One region of the Ligilactobacillus sp. JN-6 (Y).1 genome, then DNA from elsewhere that is predicted to be linked to it. Evidence: a T-box and tRNA genes for the amino acid it is inferred to sense, from the RefSeq annotation. Region 1 holds a T-box; the other holds one or more tRNA genes.

The links. A T-box is a leader RNA that pairs with one kind of tRNA and senses whether it is charged. The one in region 1 lies ahead of leuS (leucine--tRNA ligase), so its partner is inferred to be a tRNA-Leu.
Region 2: it encodes a tRNA-Leu, which carries the amino acid that the T-box ahead of leuS (leucine--tRNA ligase) is inferred to sense. The anticodon was not compared.

The regions. Positions count from the first base shown of each region.
Region 1 covers NZ_CM176599.1:1,864,621-1,875,862, forward strand. Annotated here, with positions in the region: gene metK (methionine adenosyltransferase) at 1-367, shown strand, start outside; gene AC3XNE_RS08730 (LysM peptidoglycan-binding domain-containing protein) at 549-2,774, shown strand; T-box leader at 2,830-3,031, shown strand; gene leuS (leucine--tRNA ligase) at 3,102-5,513, shown strand; gene AC3XNE_RS08740 (putative polysaccharide biosynthesis protein) at 5,739-7,400, shown strand; gene AC3XNE_RS08745 (peptide ABC transporter substrate-binding protein) at 7,745-9,364, shown strand; gene AC3XNE_RS08750 (M55 family metallopeptidase) at 9,416-10,258, shown strand; gene AC3XNE_RS08755 (proline iminopeptidase-family hydrolase) at 10,331-11,218, shown strand.
Region 2 covers NZ_CM176599.1:138,502-149,743, forward strand. Annotated here, with positions in the region: gene AC3XNE_RS00665 (2,3-bisphosphoglycerate-dependent phosphoglycerate mutase) at 1-275, opposite strand, end outside; gene AC3XNE_RS00670 (CHAP domain-containing protein) at 486-1,709, opposite strand; gene AC3XNE_RS00675 (AEC family transporter) at 2,070-3,014, opposite strand; gene AC3XNE_RS00680 (LCP family glycopolymer transferase) at 3,264-4,460, shown strand; gene AC3XNE_RS00685 (beta-ketoacyl-ACP synthase III) at 4,517-5,512, opposite strand; tRNA gene AC3XNE_RS00690 (tRNA-Leu) at 5,669-5,753, opposite strand; gene AC3XNE_RS00695 (SprT family protein) at 5,853-6,320, opposite strand; gene recQ (DNA helicase RecQ) at 6,441-8,225, shown strand; gene AC3XNE_RS00705 (hypothetical protein) at 8,279-8,710, opposite strand; gene nadE (NAD(+) synthase) at 8,802-9,629, opposite strand; gene AC3XNE_RS00715 (WecB/TagA/CpsF family glycosyltransferase) at 9,971-10,708, shown strand; gene rpsI (30S ribosomal protein S9) at 11,159-11,242, opposite strand, start outside.

The DNA of each region.
Region 1 (11,242 bases):
AGGTAAGGATGCTACGAAAGTTGACCGTTCTGCAAGTTATGCAGCACGCTACATCGCTAAAAATATCGTTGCCGCTGGGTTGGCAACTGAGATCGAAGTCCAGTTGGCTTATGCAATCGGTGTTGCTCAGCCCGTATCTGTGTCGGTCAATACATTTGACACAGGCAAAGTTAAGAGCCAAGAATTAGTCGATGCGATTCGTGATGTGTTTGATCTTCGCCCAGAAGGTATCATACAAATGCTTGATCTTCGTCGCCCAATTTACAAACAGACTGCTGCTTATGGTCACTTTGGACGGACAGATATTGACCTGCCTTGGGAACAGACTGATAAAGTTGCAGATCTACAGGCGAAATTTGGTAAGTAATGTTAAAAGAGTAAGTTCAAACAGTCCTTTATGGGCTGTTTTTTAGTGCGAACAATTTTAGTGCATTTTTAACTGGTTCAATGATATAATGTAAGCTGACATAATCATTTTAGAGGGTTGTAATGCATATTAAGAACTTTTTTAGGGAGTTCAGGTTGTGTGGATTTAGGGGGTTAAAAAATTGAAAAAGAGAAAAGACAGAATTGAACAGGAAAAGACACTTCAACTGACCGAAAATTTTAGGTCGGTCAAGAAAGCTACTACATATCTTGGCACCACTGTCATAATGGGGACGGCTGGCATCGGTTTAAGTCGTACCAAAGCTTTGGCTGATTCAACGGTCCAGGTTACAAACGATCAAGCTAATAACAACAATAATAATTCGCAAGAAATAGCGAATAGCTCGGCGTCAACTCAAGGGTCAGCAGCGACCCCACAAAATAATGATCGTAATTCGTCATCTGCCACTACAAATAATACAGCACAGGCAAATCCTACTTATGGTCAAAATAGTGAAAGTGAGAAGTCAAATCAGACTCAGGATACTACTCAAGAGCAGCCTAAAAAGCAGACTGTGTCTGCCCAGGATGCACCAGTTATTTCAGGAAACAATAATGATCTTTTGCGCAGCTCTGTGACGGTTTATCGAAGTCCACAATCTTTTATTTCTGAAATTGCGCCTTCGGCAATGCGAGTAGCACGTCAACGCGGTCTTTATGCTTCAATGATGATCGCGCAGGCGGGTTTAGAAAGTGGTTGGGGTAGCAGTACTTTAGCGACTCAAGCGCATAATTTATTTGGTGTAAAGTGGACTGGAGCCGGCTCTTATGTCCAAATGAAGACTAATGAATTTTATGGCGGTAAAAATCATACGGTTTTGGCTAAATTTCAGAAGTATGGTAGTTACGCCGAAAGTATGAATACTTACGCTAATTTGATAGTAGGGCGTTTTCCTAACTCAACAGCAAAGGCCGCTACTGTAGAACAAGCAGCCGTAAATTTGGCAAATGGCCGTTATGGTACATATGCAACTGATCCAAATTATGCTGCGACATTGAAGAGGATCATCAATACGTACGGCCTTAAACAATATGATAGTAAGTCCAGCTCAGCAGGAAATAATCCATCAACACTGCCTAATTCTAATTCAGGCCAGGATCATCGCCCAAGTAATACAAGTACAGGACAAACCAGTGGACAATATACGGTTAAAGCTGGCGATAATTTATACCGGATCGCTAAAGCTCACGGTATGAGTGTTGCAACTTTGAAGCGGATAAATAACTTGAGCAGTGATAATATTTCTGTTGGCCAAAAGTTGAAACTTAGTGGTTCAGCTTCAAATAATAATGGTAATTCAGGTTCGCAACCTACGAAGCCGAAGCCAACGAAACCCGCACCGTCTAAACCGTCGGCTTCAAACTCGAAGACACATAAGGTTCAAAAACGAGATAGTTTGTGGTCGATCGCACAAAAATATCAAACTAGTGTTGCCAATTTAAGAAGTTGGAATAAATTAAAATCAGATATTATTTACGTTGGCCAAACGCTAAAAGTCGCAGCTCCTGGGAAAAGCAAGCAGTCAAGCCACAGTTCAAAGCCGACTTCCACTAATAAGCCAACTAATAATTCTAACAAGTCCCAAAAGGGCAGTTATACTGTCAAGGCACATGATTCTTTGTGGTCGATCGCTCATTCTCACGGTTTGAGTGTCGCTCAGATCAAAGCGATCAATAAAATGAGTTCTGATCTGATCTATGTTGGCCAAAAGTTAAACTTGAGTAAGCCACAGACAAGTAAGACAAACGCAAATCATGCTTCATCGACTAACAAAGGCAATAAAGGGCAACAACAAACAAACAAGAATAACTCTCGGGGCAGTTATACCGTCAAATCTGGTGATTCCCTATGGTCGATTGCACAGAAACATAATATGTCAATTACGGCCTTAAAGGCGGCAAACAAGTTAACTAGTGACTTGATCAGAGTTGGTCAGAAATTACAAGTCAAAGGTGGCCAGTCTAATGCTGGCAAAAACAAACAGAGTTCTAAGCCAGCATCTACTAGCAAACAAAACAGTGGCACTTACGTCGTAAAGAGCAATGATAGTTTGTGGTCGATCGCTAATGCGCATAATATTACGATTTCTAAGTTACGGCAGTTGAATCATTTGACAGGCAGCGTGATCTATATCGGCCAAACTTTGAAAGTCCAAGGACGTTCTTCGGTCAATAAGACACATTCTACAAAAAATGCTACTACGAAAAAGAGCGCATATATAGTACAGTCCCATGATTCTTTGTGGCGGATCGCAACCAGAAATAAGATGACAGTTAACCAGCTGAAGTCCTTGAACCATCTCGTTTCTGATACGATCTATGTGGGACAGAAATTAAAATTAAAATAACACAAGTTGATTCGGCTATTGCATTAAAAAATTTGATTTGCTATAGTTATAGTTAATATTAACGTTGAGAAGGATCAGTAAAGCTGAGCGGTGTAACAGAGAGTGTGCGGTTGGTGTGAGCACAATGCTTATCAGTTTGAACTCACCTTTGAGTTTCTTGTTGAATGAAGTAAACAAGGACGGTATTTCCCGTTATGAAATCGAGTGTCGGCAATTTGTCGAAAATTAGGTGGTACCGCGAGTGATTCGTCCTATACATTTCTCCTTTGGAGAAGTATGTATAGGACTTTTTTTATTTTAACAAATAGGAAAGGAAGTCTTTGATCAATGGCTTACGATCATAAACAAATTGAAAAAAAGTGGCAGAATTATTGGGCTGAACACGAGACCTTCAAAACAACAGAAGATCCGAAAAAGAAAAACTATTATGCATTGGATATGTTTCCCTATCCATCTGGGCAAGGTTTGCATGTGGGTCATCCGGAAGGTTATACAGCAACAGATATCGTTGCTCGGATGAAACGGATGCAAGGTTACAATGTTTTGCACCCAATGGGCTGGGATGCTTTTGGTTTACCAGCAGAACAGTATGCTTTGAATACTGGTCATTCTCCACGTGAATTTACTAAAGCTAATATCGAGAATTTTCGGCGACAGATCAAGTCGCTTGGACTTTCTTATGATTGGAGCCGTGAGATCAACACAACAGATCCTAGTTATTATAAGTGGACGCAGTGGATCTTTGAACAATTGTATAAAAAGGGCTTGGCTTACGAAGCAGAAGTTCCCGTGAACTGGAGTCCAGATCTGGGTACAGTTGTCGCTAACGAAGAAGTTATCGACGGCAAGACAGAACGTGGGGGCTTTCCTGTCGTTCATAAGCCAATGCGTCAGTGGGTCTTGAAGATCACTGCTTATGCAGACCGGCTGATCGATGATCTTGATGACCTTGACTGGCCAGAAGCGATCAAGGAACAGCAACGCAACTGGATCGGTCGTTCGATCGGAGCTTCGATCCGTTTCAGGGTTGCTGGTCATGAGGATGAGATCGAAGTTTTCACTACCCGTCCCGATACGATTTTTGGTGCAGCATGTATGGTCTTGGCACCGGAACATGAACTTGTCAAAAAGTTGACGACTCCAGAACAAAAAGAAGCCGTTGAGAGTTATGTGGCCGAAGTTTCACATAAGTCTGATTTGGAACGGACTGACTTAGCTAAGAATAAAACTGGTGTCTTTACCGGGAGTTACGTGATCAATCCTGCTAACGGGCAGAAGGTCCAGATCTGGATCGCCGACTATGTTTTGGCTTCTTACGGAACTGGTGCTATCATGGTCGTACCAGCACACGACGAACGTGATTACGAATTCGCAAAGAAGTTTGACTTACCGATCACGCCAGTCATCGAAGGCGGAGACATTACTAAAGAAGCATATGTAGGCGACGGGAAACATATTAACTCAGATTTTTTGAATGGTCTGGGTAAACAAGAAGCTATCGATAAAATGATCGATTGGCTCAATGAAAAGAAGATCGGTGAGAAGAAGGTCAATTATCGTTTACGTGACTGGTTGTTTTCTCGTCAAAGATACTGGGGTGAGCCTATTCCTGTGATCCATTGGGAAGATGGGGAAACTTCCTTAGTGCCAGAAGATCAATTACCATTGCTTTTGCCAAGAACTAAAGATATCAAACCTTCCGGTACGGGTGAAAGCCCGTTGGCTAACTTGACTGATTGGGTCAATGTCGTTGAAAATGGGCGTAGAGGTAAACGTGAAACTAACACTATGCCGCAATGGGCTGGCAGTTCATGGTACTTCTTACGTTATGTTGATCCAACCAACGAAGATGCCTTGGCAGATTATGACAAATTAAAGCAGTGGATGTCGGTCGACCTCTACGTTGGTGGCGCTGAACACGCAGTTTTGCATCTGCTTTATGCTCGCTTCTGGCATAAATTCTTGTATGATATCGGAGTCGTTCCAACCAAGGAACCATTCCAGAAGCTGGTCAACCAGGGAATGATCTTGGGAAATAACCATGAAAAGATGTCCAAGTCCAAAGGTAATGTCGTCAATCCAGATGATATCGTTGATCAGTATGGTGCCGATACTTTACGTTTGTATGAAATGTTCATGGGCCCGCTTGACGCCTCGATCGCATGGAGTGAAGATGGCTTGAATGGGGCACATAAGTTTATCAAACGTGTCTGGAACTTATTGATCGATGACGAAGGTGAACTGCGTGATCGTGTAACTACGATCAATGATCATAAGCTAGACAAGGTCTATAATCAGACTGTTAAGAAAGTTACTGAAGACTTTACGGAATTGCATTTCAACACTGCAATTTCTTCTCTGATGGTGTTTGTTAATGAATGCTATAAGCAAGATTCTTTGCCATTGGAATATATGGAAGGCTTTGTCAAAATGATGGCGCCGGTCACACCGCATATTGCTGAAGAGTTGTGGTCCAGACTGGGACGTGTCGGAACTATCACTTATGCTCAATGGCCAACATATGATGACAGCCTGTTAGTTGATAATTCAGTGCAGATCGTGGTTCAGGTCAACGGAAAGATCCGCCAGCATCTTGAAATTGAACGTGATACTTCAAGGGATAAAATGCAAGAACTGGCTTTGGCTGACGACAAGGTCAAGGAAGAATTGGCTGATAAAGAGGTCAAGAAAGTTATCGCTGTACCAAACAAACTTGTTAATATCGTAATTGGAAAATAGAAAGTTTGCACAAAAATAAGCATGAAATGGAAGTACTTGCGGGTGCTTCCATTTTTTTGGACGAATTTTCTTTATTATTTCATAATCTTTGCCGGAAACAATTGCTAATGACCGGCAATTTCTATAAAATGGTTGTGAATATAAATTTAATGTTATTTATAAAAAGTCAGCATTGCTTTTGTGAAGGTAATGTCAAAATACCAAAAAGAAAGCAGGTTTATTTTGATGAGTGAACGCAAGGTCCAGTCAAGTGAAGAGCAGCTCAAACCAGCTGGATCTGAACCTACTGCTAAAGAAAAGATGTTAAAAGGGTCCGCGTGGATGACGGCGGGCAGTATTTTTTCAAGAATTTTAGGAGCAATTTATATCATTCCTTGGTATGGTTGGTTTGGCAGTGACAAACTGCAAGCCAACGCTTTGTATACAAAAGGATATACTGTTTATAGTTTGTTTATTATGATCGCTACGGCTGGGATCCCATCCGCAGTGGCAAAGCAAGTTTCGCATTACAATTCGTTAAATGAATATCAAGTCGGTCGTCGCCTGTTTAAAAAGACGTTGCTCTTGATGCTAGGTCTAGGTGTTTTTTCGGCGGGGCTTTTATGGATCATTTCCCCCTGGATCTCACAGGGAGATCCGAGAATGGTACCGATCTATCGCTCGTTGTCTTTGGCATTGATCTTGATACCAGTCATGAGCTTGGCACGGGGATTCTTTCAAGGTTACCAAGACATGGCCCCTTCAGCGATCTCCCAGCTGATCGAACAAGTCGTACGCATTGTTTATATGTTAGCCGCTACATATTTGATCATGAAGGTTTTAAATGGTCATTATGAATTAGGTGTTGTTCATTCAACTCTCGGTGCCTTTTTCGGGGCGATCGGCGGGATCGTCTTGCTAGTTTTTTACTATTTAAAACAGCGGACAAAGTTTGATAACTTAGCAAATAGTAGTGCGAATGTGATCGATGTTTCGGATGGTGAATTGATCAAAGAGATCATCTATCAATCCATCCCGTTTATTTTTATCAGTATTTCAATGACTTTGTATAATTTGTTTGACCAGTATACTTTCCAGCCGATCATGCAGAAGGTCACGAATTTTACCCTAGATAGTATCAATGCTCAGTATGCCTTGTTCGCAGGGAATGCTAATAAGCTGGTAATGATCATCGTTTCACTGGCGATCGCGATGGCGTCCACTGCGATCCCACTTTTATCAGAGTTTGTCACAAAAGGCGACCAACAAGGTACTCGCGATCAGGTTACCGATACTTTAGAGCTGTTTTTCTTTATTATGTTACCAGCATCACTGGGAATGGCCGCTGTTGCCCGTCCGCTATATGTTTTGTTTTATTCCTACGAGCATATGGGAGTTTACATCATGAGCGTTTCGGCCTACACTGCATTAGCGCTTGGCTTGTTTTCATTGATGGCCTCTGTTTTGCAAGGGGTCTATCGCAATAAAATAGCGATCAAATATACGATCGTGGGTCTGGTGATCAAGTTGATCTTGCAAGTGCCGATGACAGTCTGGCTGCATGGTTATGGTCCGGTGCTCGCTACGGGGATCGGGACTGCTGTTTCAGGTATTTTGATGATTCGGTATCTTTACTATGAATTTGGTTTAGATCTCGAGCGTTTAATGAAGAGATTCAATCAGGTCATGACCTTTTCCTTGATCATGTTTGTGGTCGTTTTAGCGATCGTCTTTGGTTTAGGGTTATTTCTCAGTAAGTATAGCCGTTTCATGGCCGTGGTTGTACTGATCTTCGCCGTCGGTGGCGGTGCTTATGTTTATGCCTGGTTAACTTTGAAGACAAGAGTTGCTGACAAGGTGCTAGGTTCAAAAGCTGGGTCACTGAGAAGATTGTTGCATGTTAAATAATATGATAATAGAAATAAAGCGAGTCTTGCTGATGAAGTGAGACTCGCTTTTTTAGTAGTATCCAACGTTTTATATGTAAATAAAGTAAAGGCAACCCTTTTTTTGTCGCAAAATAATGAGCAGAATACTTAGAAAAAGTTAATCATGTTAACAAAAGGGAGGATGAAAAGATTTCGTTATGCAAACGGATTATTTCTTATAACCACCCTAGTTAATGGCTTTGAAACTAAAAAATCATTTCGCTAGAAAATAAATATCTAATTAAAATAATTAAAAAAACGTAAAAATATAGATTGACTTATTTAATTTACTGTGTAGAATTTTATAAAAAAGGGGGGAGTTTTATGTTAAAAAGAACAAAATTAGCCGCATCTATTTTTACCCTTGCTTCATTAGCTTTATTGATCAGCGGTTGTGGTTCTAAAAAGAATGATTCACAAGGAAAAACACTTAATGTTGCCACTAACGCCGAACTTTCTACGATCGACATGTCACTTGCGATGGATAATACTTCTTCGGACGTCGCGGAACAGGTCGGTGAAGGGTTGTATGATTTTACATCTAAGGGCGATATCAAGCCAGCACTAGCCACCAACCAGCCAAAAGCTACTGACAACGGGAAAAAATATGTCTTTAACTTACGTAAAAATGCAAAATGGAGTAATGGTAAGCCGGTTACAGCCAAAGACTTTGTGTATTCTTGGCGAAGAACGGTCGATCCAAAAACCAAATCTCCCCAAAGTTATTATTTTGATGGGGTCAAAAACTATCAAAAGATCTCTAACGGCAAACTTGCGCCTTCTACGTTAGGGATCAAGGCTGTTGGTAGATATAAACTAGTCGTGACCTTAGACAGGGCTATGCCATATTTTCCATCAATTTTAGCTGTTTCTGCTTCATTTCCACTGTATCAACCGTATGTTGAAAAACAAGGGAAAAAATACGGAACAGATGCAAAGCATACCCTTTATAATGGCGCATTTACTTTGAAGGGTTGGACAGGATCTAACGACACATGGTCTTATGTTAAAAACAAGCATTATTGGAATGCCAAAAATGTTAAGTTGAATAAGGTCAACGTGAAAGTATATAAGACTGAGCAGACGGCGATCCAGCAATACCAAGCTAAAAAGATCCAATTTGCACAGATATCCGGTTCGACAGTTAAGAATATGAAGAAAAATAAGGATCTATTTGTCCGTAAAATTCCAGGCACACAATATTTAGAGTTTAATACCAAGAATAAATTATTTGCTAATCAAAAAATTCGCCAGGCCCTAGCCATGGCAGTTGATTCACCAAGGCTGACTAACCACGTTTTACAAGATAAGTCGTTACCGGCAACAGGCTACGTTCCCTTTGGCTTCAAGAATGAAAAAACTGGCCAGGACTTCGCTAAAAAAGCAGGGCAACTTGTGAAAAATGACAAGAAACAAGCACAAAAGCTGTGGGCGGAAGGACTGCAGGAGCTTGGTATGACTTCTGCCAAATTTACTATACTGTCAAGCAACACAGAAACCGGTAAACAAGTCGATGAATATCTGCAGTCGCAGTATGAAACAACTTTTAAGAATTTATCCGTTTCTATTTCCGCTGTTCCATTTAACAGTCGTTTAAGTAAGCAAAAGAGCGGTGACTTTGATGTTGTTCAGAGCGGTTGGACTCCAGTTTATGCAGACCCAACTGATTTCTTAAACCTCTTTACCACTCATAATAATAACAATGATGGTAAATGGTCCAATAGTCGATACGATCAGTTGATCAAAGATGCTAATGATAAATATGCTTTAAAACCGCAAGAACGGTGGAACAACTTACAAGAAGCAAATAAGATCGTAGTTCAAGAGGCACCTGTGGCTCCTCTAAATTATCTTTCACAAGTGTATTTGATCGATCCACATGTCAAAGGCATGATGATGGGCCCATTGGGACAACCGTATTATAAAGATGTTTCATATCAGTAAGGGTACGGTTTGAAAGCAGAAACTTAGTTTTATGAATGGAGGATCTATTTAATGAAAATTTTTATTTCAACAGATATTGAGGGTATTGCAGGTATTGTAGATTTCGATATGGAACATGACGACTCTGAAATTTTCCGTGATCTCTATAACCAACAAGTAGAATGGGTCTTAGAAGGGATCCAACAGTCTAGTAAAAATGATGAAATTGATGAAATAGTCATTGCAGACTCGCATGCCAAAGGCAATAACCTTTCCTATAACCGTTTGTCTAACTGTGATGAACGCATCAGTTTAATTAATGGTTGGCCTCGTCCAGAGTATATGATGAGCACACTGGACAAAAGTTTTGATCAGATCTTTTTTGTAGGCTATCACTCTGGGATCGGCAAACAAGCAGGTAATATGGACCACGGTTATAGCGCTAGAGTAGCGTATAAAATTTGGATCAATGAATTGTACCAAAACGAAACTACGATCAATGCCGCTTATGCAGCTGAGATCGGTGTTCCCGTTACTTTAATAGTCGGCGACTCTGGCTTGCGTGAACAATTGATCGAAGAGAAAATGTTCCCTCAGGTCAAATTCGTAGAAACTAAAAAGTCTCTTTCACGTTATGCTGCATGGAGTTATTCAAGAAAAAAAGTTAGAGAGGATACAATTTCAGCTGTAAAAGAAGTATTAGCTGATACTGAAGAAGAAACTAAACTGTTGAAATACAAAACTCCAACTGAACTAAAAATGCAAGTTTACACTACTGCTCAGGCAGATACGATTGCCCAATTACCTGCCGTTAAAAGGTTAGATGGGCGGACGATCTCGGCTCACGTAGATAGTATGCACGATGCGCTTAATACCATTTTAGCCATGGTTGCCTTAGGTGGGACTCAGAATTGATCTGCTAACTTGTAAATATAATTTATATAAAGTTTTGACCTTTACAAATATATAAAACGAAGGAAGAAGCATATGATCGAACCTGAAGTTAAAATATTGACCCTCAACAATGGATATCACTTGTGGACGCAGAAGTTAGGACAAGGCAAGCACAAGATACTTTGTTTGCATGGTGGACCTGGCTCAGATCACGAGTTATTTGACGGTTTCGGCCAAGGCTTGGCTGATTATGATGTCGAAGTTTATATGTACGATCAGCTAGGCTCCTATTATTCTGAACACCCGGATTTTTCACAGCAAGACAACGTAGAAAAATATGCGAACATAGGCTATTTTGTCGATGAAGTCGAGGAAGTTCGCAAGTTACTCGGATTAGAAAACTTTTTCTTGTTAGGTCATTCCTGGGGCGGGGTCCTTGTTCAAGAGTATGCTCTGAAGTACGGAGAAGCTTTGCAAGGAATAATTATTAGTGACATGACTGATGACATTGGGAGTTATGTAAAAAATATCAATCGTGAACGTGAAGAACTACTAGGCTCGAAGGAAGTTGCCTTCATGGGAGATTGCGAGGCTCGTCAAGATTACACTGACCCTCGTTATCGTAATAATATAGAGTTGCTTAACCGAAAATATATTATGAAACGCCCAGAGAATGCATCTAAACATGTGATCAGTACAAAAAATAATTTTCTCTACAACTATTTCCAAGGAGATAACGAGTTTGTTGTAAAAGGTGCTCTTTTTGGTTGGAGTGTTCAAGACAGGATCAAAGACATCACGGTCCCTTGTTGTTTGATTTTTGGAGATGACGATTCAATGGATCTTGGAGAAGTAGCTCGCATGGAAGAACGTATCCCTGACAGCAAATTGCACATTATTTCTGATGCTGCGCATTGTTCAATGATCGACAACCCAGATGAATATTTTGCTGTGCTGGGAGAGTTTCTTAGATCACATTAATTTCAATTTAGACATAAAATGTTA
Region 2 (11,242 bases), 720 kb from region 1:
GAACCATAATGTCGCTCATTCAAACGCCAAGTTTTATGGATCGGAACATATGACTGGTGTAATTCGTCTAAAACAATATTAGCCGACTTAATTGCTCGAACCAAAACTGAAGTGTGTATGTCGGAAAAATCCAATCGCTGTTTAAGCAATAATTTTCCTGATTCATGGGCCTGTTTGACCCCATATTCAGTCAGCGGAGAATCTGACCAGCCGGTATATTCGTTAACTTTGTTTGCCACGCTTTGACCATGTCGTAAAAGCACTAATTTTGACATTAGAGTTCACCCTCTCTACTCTCTTCGCCATTCATCATAGCAAATTTCAGCTACAAAAAACAGCCCCCCAGCAATTAACGACTCTTTTCTAGTCAATAACTTAGCTCAAGAAAAAGTAAATCTTGCCGCAGTAGTAAGCAAACTCAACTAAAATTTATTCATATCAAAAAAGAGCACCTCTAAGAGGATACTCTTTTCTCATATTTATTATTATGGATGGATATAAGCCATTGCGGCACCGGCTGAAAGTGTTTGAGTGTTTGGACCCATAGGGTTAGAAAAACCTGTTCCACCTTGTGTGATAGTTACAGAGCCACCATTTACACTTTGTACAAGTGCAACGTGTCCGTAGCCCGGTGCAGCAGTCCAACCACCGACGTTTGCCCCACCTGCATAAACAGCAACTGAACCTGCTGACGGTGTATGATCAACGCGGAATCCTGCAGCAGCTGCCGAAGCGGCCCATTGCTGACCATTACCCCAGTGTCCGCCGACCCACGGAGCAGCCATCTTAACGTAGTATGTGCATTGACCTGCAGGATAGCCGTTTGGTCCGCCACCCTTGCCGTGCTTGCTGCTGCTACTTAAATTGACTTGTTCGACTTTAGCTTTTGGTGTGTTGTTATCACTATTACTGCTATGTTTACTAATGCTATTACTACTATTGTTACTATTAGTTTTATTATTCATTTGAACAGTGATATTATCATTTGTGTTGCCGTTTTGACTAACGGCGTCATTTTGCTTATCACGATTCTTTTGAGCAGCATCTGCATTAGCGGCGTTATGTGCTTTATCAGCTTCACGGCCAGCCGTTTCTAGATCCTTAGCCGCCTTAACTTTTTTAGCTGCCTTTGCTGCTGCTTTAGCATTAGCCTGAGCAGTTGCATCTTCTTTGTTCTTCTTAGCAGTTAATTCCGCTTGCTTGGCGTCAAGGTTTGCTTTCATTTTCAAAAGATTCATATTCTCAGTTTTTTGACTCTTAACTGACTTAGTCAAAGCTGCTTGCTCTGTCTCAACTTGAGCCTTATCATTTTTTTGTTGTTCCATTGTTTGATTATTAGCATGAACAACACGAGCTACAGCAACTCCGCGGCCAATAGCATCCGAAAAGCTATCAGAATCAGTGACAAACTTCAACATTGAACCTGAATTGTTCAACTGCGCTGACTGAGCCTGTTTTTTCAACTGCTCGTCGCGCTTGCCGATCTGGATCTTCAAGTCAGAAATTTTTTGAGACTTTTTCATCTGAAGTGCCGTTGCTGCATCGATCTTCTTTTGTGAAGCAGAGATCTTTGCCTTCGTAGTAGTGATCTCAGTATTCACATTAGCTAGATCAGATTTAGTATTAGCTGAAACGCTTGGTGCAAGCACGCTTAAAGTTGTAACTGTTGCTAAAGCAACGGCACATTGACTAAAAAAATTTTTCTTCATGAATATGTTCTCCTATGTAAAAATGTAATTTAATAATTAATTTTTATTCGTTTGATCTCACGATTTCTATATTATCATTATTACAATAGGATAACCATTACATTATATTTACAAAAACTGATATTATGCGCGCAAAACGTCCCCTTATATTACAAAAATATTTCATCAAATAAAAACAACAAAATTTGCTCAAAAATAAACACAACAAATGGCAAGTTTTATGCTAACGATTTTCTTTCTGTCTTTTTCACTATTTATGATTTTTTGTTGTAATAATTCCATCCATTTCACTACTTCAGTAATACACAAAAAAGCCCTTGACCACCCAATCACAGACGATTGATGTCCAAAGGCTATTAACTACAAATTCTGTGTGCAAACCATTAAGATCGGTACCACTATCAATGACAGAAAAGTCGTTTCGGTGACCATCGCTGAAGCGTAATCTGCGTCAGCACCATATAGACGTGCCACAACCGGGGCATTAGTCATTACCGGCATAGCAGACTGTAAAATGAAGACTTGCTTCATCAAAACTGGGAAGTTTGTCGGTGCGACCAAAAGCGCCATCAAAACCGGTGCTAATATAAATCGACCTACTAAGATCAAAAGATTATCCTTCTTCAAAGATAACTGCTTTAAACCAGCATTATAAACACAGATACCGATAAAGATCATGGACAATGGTGTTGTTAAATTTCCAAGGTAACTTAGATCTTTTTCAACGAATAGCGGTAATTTGATCTTCAATAATACCAGCAAAATCCCAACTATAAAGCCTAGCAATGGCGGTGAAAACACCTTTTTAACCGTAGTTTTAAAATCGAAGGTCGCACCACTTGAGCCGTCCCTTTGGATGAAATATGTGCCGATCGTCCAAAAAATCGTAGTATTGGCCATATAATATATCAAAACGAAGGGAATACTCTTATCGCCAAACAGTGCTTGGTTGATCGGTAGCCCTACAAAAACCGTGTTTGAATTAAAAAACATTGACGAAAATAATCCACGGTGAAACGGTGCGATCTTAAAGAAACGTGCAAAGCAAAGCGCGATGACCATCAAGATCAACATTGATAAGACTGGAAACACCAAGTCAGGAACGATCCCTACCAGTTGATGTGCAGTGAATTGGCTGGTAATAGTATCTACCATATAACATGGCAAACCGATCTGTGTAACTAGCTTAGCGATCAATTTGTCGATCGACCCTGGGAACCAGCCTCTAGCAGCTAGGACATAACCTACGATGATCAAAACCAAAATAATAATGACACCAGAAGTACTTTGTAAAAAAACATCCACTATAAATTCTTCTCTCTAGCTTTACATTACATAATTTATCTTACCAACGAGTATACACGTTTTTTATTTTCATGAAAAGCGAAGTAAGAAGTAGTAATATTTTCTATATTTTTCATTTGCCAGACAACTAAACTTTACTTTCTAATAGACAAATGTTTAATTTTCATAAAAAGCTTAACATCTTATTCCCAAAAAAAATGTTGAAGTGTATAATTCACTTATGTTTGAGAACACGCAAAGGAGTCGTACATGGCTAATAAAAATAACAATGAAGAGGAGCATTATGAAGCTCCCCTACGCCGCAAATATAATAATGGCAACTCACACCAGTTCAAAAAAAAGCACAGATGGCGTAAAAGGATCTGTGCTGTCCTTTTAGTCGTCGGATTGGCTGTAATATATGGTGGGACCGCATATGGCTATCATATGTTGCATTCAGCAAAAAACACTCTCAATGACACTTATACCGAATCAAACGTCAAGAAAATGCGTAACGTTTCCAGTGTTATCAAAAATAAAGAACCTTTCTCAATGTTGATACTGGGAACTGACACAGGTGATCTAGGGCGCTCAGATAAAGGACGAACAGATACGATCATTGTTGCGACAGTTAATCCGGAAAAGGAACATGTTACTTTGACCAGTATCCCACGTGATACTGAAGTCAAGATCGCTGGTTCGGACAATTCTTATGATAAGATCAATACTGCTTACACTATCGGCGGTGTTTCGACCGCAATCAAAACTGTCCAAAACACTCTACATGTCCCGATCGACTACTACTTGCTGGTAAATATGGGAGGCTTACGTAAGATAGTTGATGCTTTAGGCGGTGTGACCGTTAACCCAACTTTGACTTTCAAATATAGTGATGCTGATGTTACTAAAGGTAAAAAAGTCAAACTGAATGGTAAACAAGCACTTGCATACTCCCGGATGCGTTATGACGACCCAGAGGGTGATTATGGCCGCCAGAAACGGCAAAAACAAGTTATTACTGCGATCATAGATCAAGCCATTAGTGTTTCATCCATCACACGTTTCCAAGATCTACTGAAATCGATCCAGACAAATATGAAGACTGATCTCAGTTATGAGGATATGATGACGATCGAAAGTAATTATAAGAGTGCTGGGAAGAAAGTTGATTCTTACACCTTACGTGGTGATAATGCAATGCTTGGCGGAGCATCTTATCAAATCGCTTCTTCTTCAGAAAAGAAGAAGGCTTCCAATAAGATCCGCAAACAACTTGATCTGCAACCAAGTTCAGAAAAATTCAGTAACCCTGTTGAAAGTGATGGTACAACGTCAGATCCCTCGGCTGGTTCAAGACAAAGCAGCCAGGGACGATCATATGGTGGTGGACAAAACTACTCCGGTCAACAATCAAACTACGGCGGCGGATACCAAAATAACGGCGGCACTGAAAATTACGGTTATTAAAAGAATAAATGAAAATATCCTGACATTGCTAACCACAGTGTCAGGATATATTTTTGCTATTTTTTATTTAGCTCGCAACCGGAAAAATCCAACAATAAACTGCCGTATGCTAATCCTGCGCCAAAGCCACTCAACAGAGTCAGTCCCAAATTATCCCTGGTGCTCAATTCTTCAGCTAAAACAGACGGGATCCCGACTGAAGAAGTATTACCATGATCCGCCACATTAACAGCAAAACGATCCATTGGCAAACCCAGATAAGCTGCGACCTTTTCGATCAAACGTAAATTAGCTTGATGCAATACGACCAAATCAAGTTTCCTTGCTGGTAAGTTTTGTTCTCTTAAAAAATCAGCGATGTGTTTAGTCACCGTTTCAGTTACAAAATCAAACACAGCGTGTCCGTCCTGATAAAAAGCATCCACTTTAGGGTAATTATCCGCAGAGATCTCGTTTAGTGGCGCGATCCTGCCGCTATGGATGACCTGAGCATTTCCACTAGTACATAACTTCTCCGCAACAAACATCTCCTCTAGCGGCTGGGTGGTCGCACTTAATATCATCCCTGCTGCTCCATCGGCAAAAAAGACCGCCGAAGTACGATCCTTAAAATCTTGCATCTTTGAATTATTTTCTGCACTGATCACCATCACGTGATTATAGGCACCGCTTCGAATAAATTTTTCAGCGGTACTTAGTGAAAATATAAAACCTGCACAAGCTGCCGAAATGTCGTAAGCAAATGCATTTTTCGCACCGAGTTCAGCCTGGACCAAGGCCGCTGTTGATGGTGTCAAAGAATCGGGTGTGATCGTAGAAACGATGATCATATCTATTTGGTCAGCACTAAGGTTGGCGCGCGTTAGCAACCGGGAACCGACTTTGCTCGCCATTTCAGAAGTATTTTCATTGAGTGCAATGTGACGTTTCTCGATACCCGTATGAGCTTTTATCCACTCATCTGAAGTATCCATAAAAGTACTCAATTCATTGTTATCCACAACTCGCGGCGGAAAGTACTCTGCCCAAGCCCTGGCTGTTACATATGTCATAATTTGCACCTCAAATTCATTTGTCAATTATCCCTAGCATAATGATTTCTTCATAGTTCATAACTAAAAATATAAAACTTCGTCAGTAGTAAATAAGACACCTTCCCTTAACCGAAAAAACCGCAGGAAACTTTTCAGTTTCCCACGGCCTAACTATGCGGGTAAATGGATTCGAACCATCACGAGCGCAATGCTCACCAGATCCTTAGTCTGACGCGTCTGCCAATTCCGCCATACCCGCGACAACAGATATAATTATAGCAAAGCTTGATTGATACTGCAATAGTTTTTTGTAGCTACTCTTTTACACAGCCAAGCAGCCTTTAACATTCACGCACATTTATTTCGGAGACGAAGTTTGTTTCACTAACTGTAAATGCCCCTGACAGCGTGAACAAACAAAACGTTGGGTATTGATACGTCGTACTCGTGAGTATGTCTGACCACAAGAAACACACTGGTACAAGTACTTTCGTTCCTTGCGCTTAAATGGTTTTGAACGTGGCGCATACCGAGATCCACCTACTGTTTGGAGCAAACGTTTGAAGTCCGGATCGCGATGATTATAACCAGCGTGGACCAAATGCAGATGGTAGTGGCATAACTCGTGTTTGATAACTCCGACCAAAGTCTGGTAGTCGTGTTCTGTGAACATTTTAGGGTTGATCTCAATATTATGTGTCTGCAACTGATATCTACCCCCGGTCGTTCTTAAACGTTTGTTAAAAAAAGCCCTATGCCGAAACGGTTGCTTAAACAACGTTTCCGAGATTTCTTCCACTAAATTTTGCAAATCATCATCTGTCATTTTTTCATCTCCTTTTTGAAAAAGCAGCTCACTTTCAAAGGCATTTTTAATTCAAACCTAAAAATATTAGCGATAAAATGCTAAAATTTAAAGTAAGGTTTTTTAGAAAGGAGCTTTCCTTTGACTCCACAAGTTATATTAGAAAAATACTACGGCTATACTGAATTTCGACCTGGCCAAAAACAAATCATCGACCAGGTCTTAAACAAACAAAATACACTAGCGATCATGCCGACTGGCGGTGGAAAGTCGCTGTGTTACCAAGTTCCAGCACTGTTATTAGATGGCTTGACCTTGGTGGTCTCGCCTTTGATCTCATTGATGAAAGACCAAGTCGATTCCTTGCAAGATAGCGGGATACAGGCCGGTTTTATCAATAGTGCCCAAAATTGGAACGAAACTCAGCAGATCTTGGCAGCGGCTTCTAATGGCCAGCTAAAACTCTTATACGTAGCGCCAGAACGACTAGAGCAACCTGGCTTCATGAAACGACTTTCGCACTTAAACGTAGCCTTGGCAGCCATCGACGAAGCTCATTGTATCTCTCAGTGGGGCCACGATTTTCGAAAAAGCTACTTATCGTTAAGCTCTATCTTACCTCAGATCGAATCGCAGCCCACGATCATCGCTTTAACTGCCACAGCAACGACCCAAGTTGCACAAGATATTATGACGCGGCTAAATATCCCTGCCGAAAATGAGGTCAAAACCGGATTTGCTCGGCCAAACTTAGCCTTTAAAGTAGTTAAAGGACAAAACAAAAATAACTTCATTTTAAAATACGCCAAGGCTAACAAAAGTTCAGCGGGGATCATCTATGCTGCGACTCGCAAAAAGGCTGAACAGATCAGTGCCATGCTGCAAAAAGCTGGGATCAAAGCCGCAGTCTATCACGCAGGTCTCCCAGAAGAAATCAAACAAAAAAATCAAGAGGACTTTTTGTTTGACCGCTTATCTGTCATAGTCGCAACTAACGCGTTTGGCATGGGGATCGATAAAAGCAACGTTCATTACATCATACACGCGCAAGCCCCCGGCAGTCTGGAAGCTTATTATCAAGAAGCCGGGCGGGCGGGACGTGACGGTTCCGACGCGGAAGCGATCTTGCTTTATGCTGCACAAGATATGCAGATCCAGCGGTTGTTTGCTGAAAATTCGGACGCGGATGAGAAACATAAGGAAGTCATCTACCATAATATCCAGAGCATGGTGAATTACGTCAATACCCAAACTTGTCTCCAAAAATTTATCGTCAACTATTTTGGACAAGACATGAAAGCGTGCGGGACTTGTTCTAACTGTACTGATGAACGACAAGAAACAGATATTACGACTACGACCCAAAAGATCTTGTCTTGTGTGATGCGTATGCACCAGGGCTATGGACGTAAACTAGTAGCACAAGTTTTGGCCGGCTCTAAAGCCAAACGAATACGTGAACTCCATTTAGAAAGCTTGTCGACATATGGCATTATGAAAGATACTAAGGCCAGCGAGATCGAAGATTTGATCGATTATCTGACTGCCAGTGGTTACTTGACACTGCCCGACCCCCAGTATCCTACTCTACATCTCACGCAATTAGGAGCACAGATCTTGCGGGGACAAGGAACAGTTACTCGTAAGGTAGCTATTATCCATCGGAACAGTGCGAACCCTGAAGACTCTGCATTATTTGAACAACTACGTGCTTTACGCTATGGTCTGGCGGAAAAACAAAGGGTACCTCCTTATGTCATCTTTTCTGATCAAACTTTGCACGAAATGTGCAGTCAGTTACCGGCAGACTTTGACAGCATGCTAGCCATCAAAGGTGTGGGCCAACAAAAGATAGCGAAATATGGTGAACAATTCCTAGCGGTGATCGCTAGGAATCGTGACAGCCAAATGGTCGACCCAGCCTGAATAAAAAAAACATTTTCTCAAAACGAGAAGATGCTTTTTTGTATATTTTTAGTTTAGCCGACCTTTTGCATGATCCGCCCAATATGGGCGTTGACGTGGTCCATTGCATCAGATTGACCTTGCTCAGCTTCTTTGAAAGCTGCACCATCGATCATTTGTGACGCATAATCAATACTTGCATGCATTTTCTCACAGCCGGCAACAAAATCACGGTATGCTCTAACTAGCTGCTTATGCGGTCCAATGATCGTCACTGGCACGCCAACTTTTTCCAGTTTGCTCATATTTTGTTTATAAACTTCGATCCCCTGAGTGAAACTTTCCTGGATCTGTGCATATTGGTCAGCACTTAATCCTTGCTGGTCAGTCACGACACCGTTTGCTAGATCAAAATACGGATCTAGATCACCGCCCATATCCTCAGTCGATTGCAAAATATCAGTGATCGTTTGTAAATAATGACCAAGATCAGCTTTTTTCTTCAAAGTTCTTCCTCCTCTAATTCCATTTTCGTTTAGTATACCATGTTATTTAATGACACCAAAAAGGGAAGGAGTGCTCCCTTCCCCTATTGCTTTACTTCCAAAAATCATCGTAAACATTGATCGGTAAGTGACGTTTATGTTGTGTCTTTAAATACCAATCTTCTATTTTTTCTGCAGCACTGTCATCGATATCCTTTCCTTCGAGATAATCATCGATCTGTTGATAAGTTACTCCCAAGGCTACCTCATCCGGCAAAGCTGGCCGATCTTCCTCTAAATCAGCAGTCGGGATTTTTTCATACAAGTGCTTTGGAGCATTTAGATATGTCAGCAAAGCCTTACCTTGCCGTTTATCCAAACGCCAAAGAGGCGTAATATCGGCGCCACCATCACCAAATTTAGTATAAAAGCCCGTAACTGCCTCCGCAGCATGATCTGTACCAACAACAGCACCTGACTTCTCGCCAGCCACTGCATACTGAGCGATCATCCTAGCCCGTGCCTTGATATTTCCTTTGTTGAAGTCACTGACGGTTAGTCCATTCTCCTCAACAGCGGCGACCATAGCATCGGAACTGCCCTTGATATCAACACGGACTGTTTGATCAGCTTGCATGAACTCGATCGCATCCAGGGCATCCTGTTCATCAGCTTGAGAACCGTATGGCAAACGAACTGCGACAAATTGATAATCTTGCTCGCCAGTTTCTTGGCGCAACTCACGGGCTGCTTTTTCACATAAAGCACCGGCCAAAGTTGAGTCCTGCCCGCCTGAGATCCCCAAAACTAATGTCTTTAAAAATGAATGTTTCTTCAAATAACTCTTCAAAAAATTGACTGACCGCAAGATCTCTTCTTCTGGGTCGATCTGCGGAAGTACTCGTAGTTCAGAAATAATTTGTTTTTGCAACGGACGCATGCATATTCCTCCTCGTATTATTAGACGGGCAAAATTCGCTCCTCTTCTGCAAAAATGACATCAAACACGTTTTACTATAGCTCATGTCACATTTTCTACCACACGATTTATTTTACTCTTTTTAAGCTAATTGTACACTAATATCATCATTACTTTAACGATTTTTTGTACTATGTTTCATGTCATTTTATAATAGAAATGCTCTTAGTCTCTAGGGAAAACGAGAAATAACTGTGTAAAATGTAGCATTTTTAATAAGATTCGATCCTGTTCCTTTTTTTAGTTCAAAATTTGATATAATGATAACAACTTCTAAGGAGTAAAGACTAGGTGGAATTAATATGAACCAGAAATTTACAGAGGTCTCCGTGCTCGGAGTTAACTTTATTCACGCAAATGTCCACCAATTTTTAAATCAAGTTTATCAAGACAGTCTTGACCAGCAAAATCGTTTTATTGTCACAGCCAATCCCGAAATAGTCTTGGCGGCTAGAAAAAATCGTAAATTTGCAAAAACCATCGCCAATGCGGATTACACGGTAGCTGACGGGATCGGTATCATTAAAGGTGCCAAAATACTTGGGACTCCTTTACCAGAAAGGATCACTGGTTATGACAGTATGATTGCCTTATTACAATGGGCCGCGAAACATCACAAACGCGTATTTTTATTAGGAGCTAAAGCCGAAGTGATCGCAGCCACAGTGGCTAAAGTTCAAGAGAATTTTCCTGGTATTAAGATCTGTGGTTGGCAAAACGGCTTTTTCACAGACGAAAATGCAGTTGCTGAGCAAATAAAAGCTGCTCACCCGGATTTTGTGTTCGCAGCATTGGGCTTTCCAAAACAGGAATATTTCATTGCTAAGTACCGCTACAACGCAGATGCCATTTGGATGGGCGTAGGAGGCAGTTTCGATGTCCTAGCGGGTTTTGCCCAAAGAGCTCCCCAAAAATGGCAGGACCATCACACAGAATGGCTATATCGTTTGCTAAAAGAACCGACTCGGGTAGGACGTATGCTAGCACTTCCCTTGTACTTGGCTCTTGTATTCAGACAAAAGCTGACTCATAAGACCTAGGATAATTAAAAATTGCATTAAGTACTACTGCAAAATTTGAATAATGAAATACCCTCTGAACGTTAGGCTTTCTTTAATTGATGATCAGAGGGTATTTTTTGACTAATTGTAAGTGTAGGCTTTATGTTTCTCATAGTTTGTCCACTGAGATCTTATTCGGTGATTTTGCAAAAAGGCCAGAGATAGCTTTGGCATACTTCCATCCGGCCTCCTCTGACCAGGAGAACTTCCACTGACTTTTATCCAGTTGGCCCCTGACTGCTGAGAAATTTGATACATTTCTATCCAGTTTGAACCGGACAAGATAGAACTGCGACCTACCTACCCAGCGTCACTCGGATCAAATTCATCTGAAAGTCTGACTTTACTTTGAAACGTAGAGAATTTTCCAATAAAATAAAAAACACTTCCCACCAAATGGAAAGTGTTTGATAATAAACGCTAGATAAATTAACGTTTTGAGAATTGTGGAGCCTTACGAGCTTTCTTCAAACCTGGCTTACGACGTTCCTTCATACGAGGGTCACGAGTCAA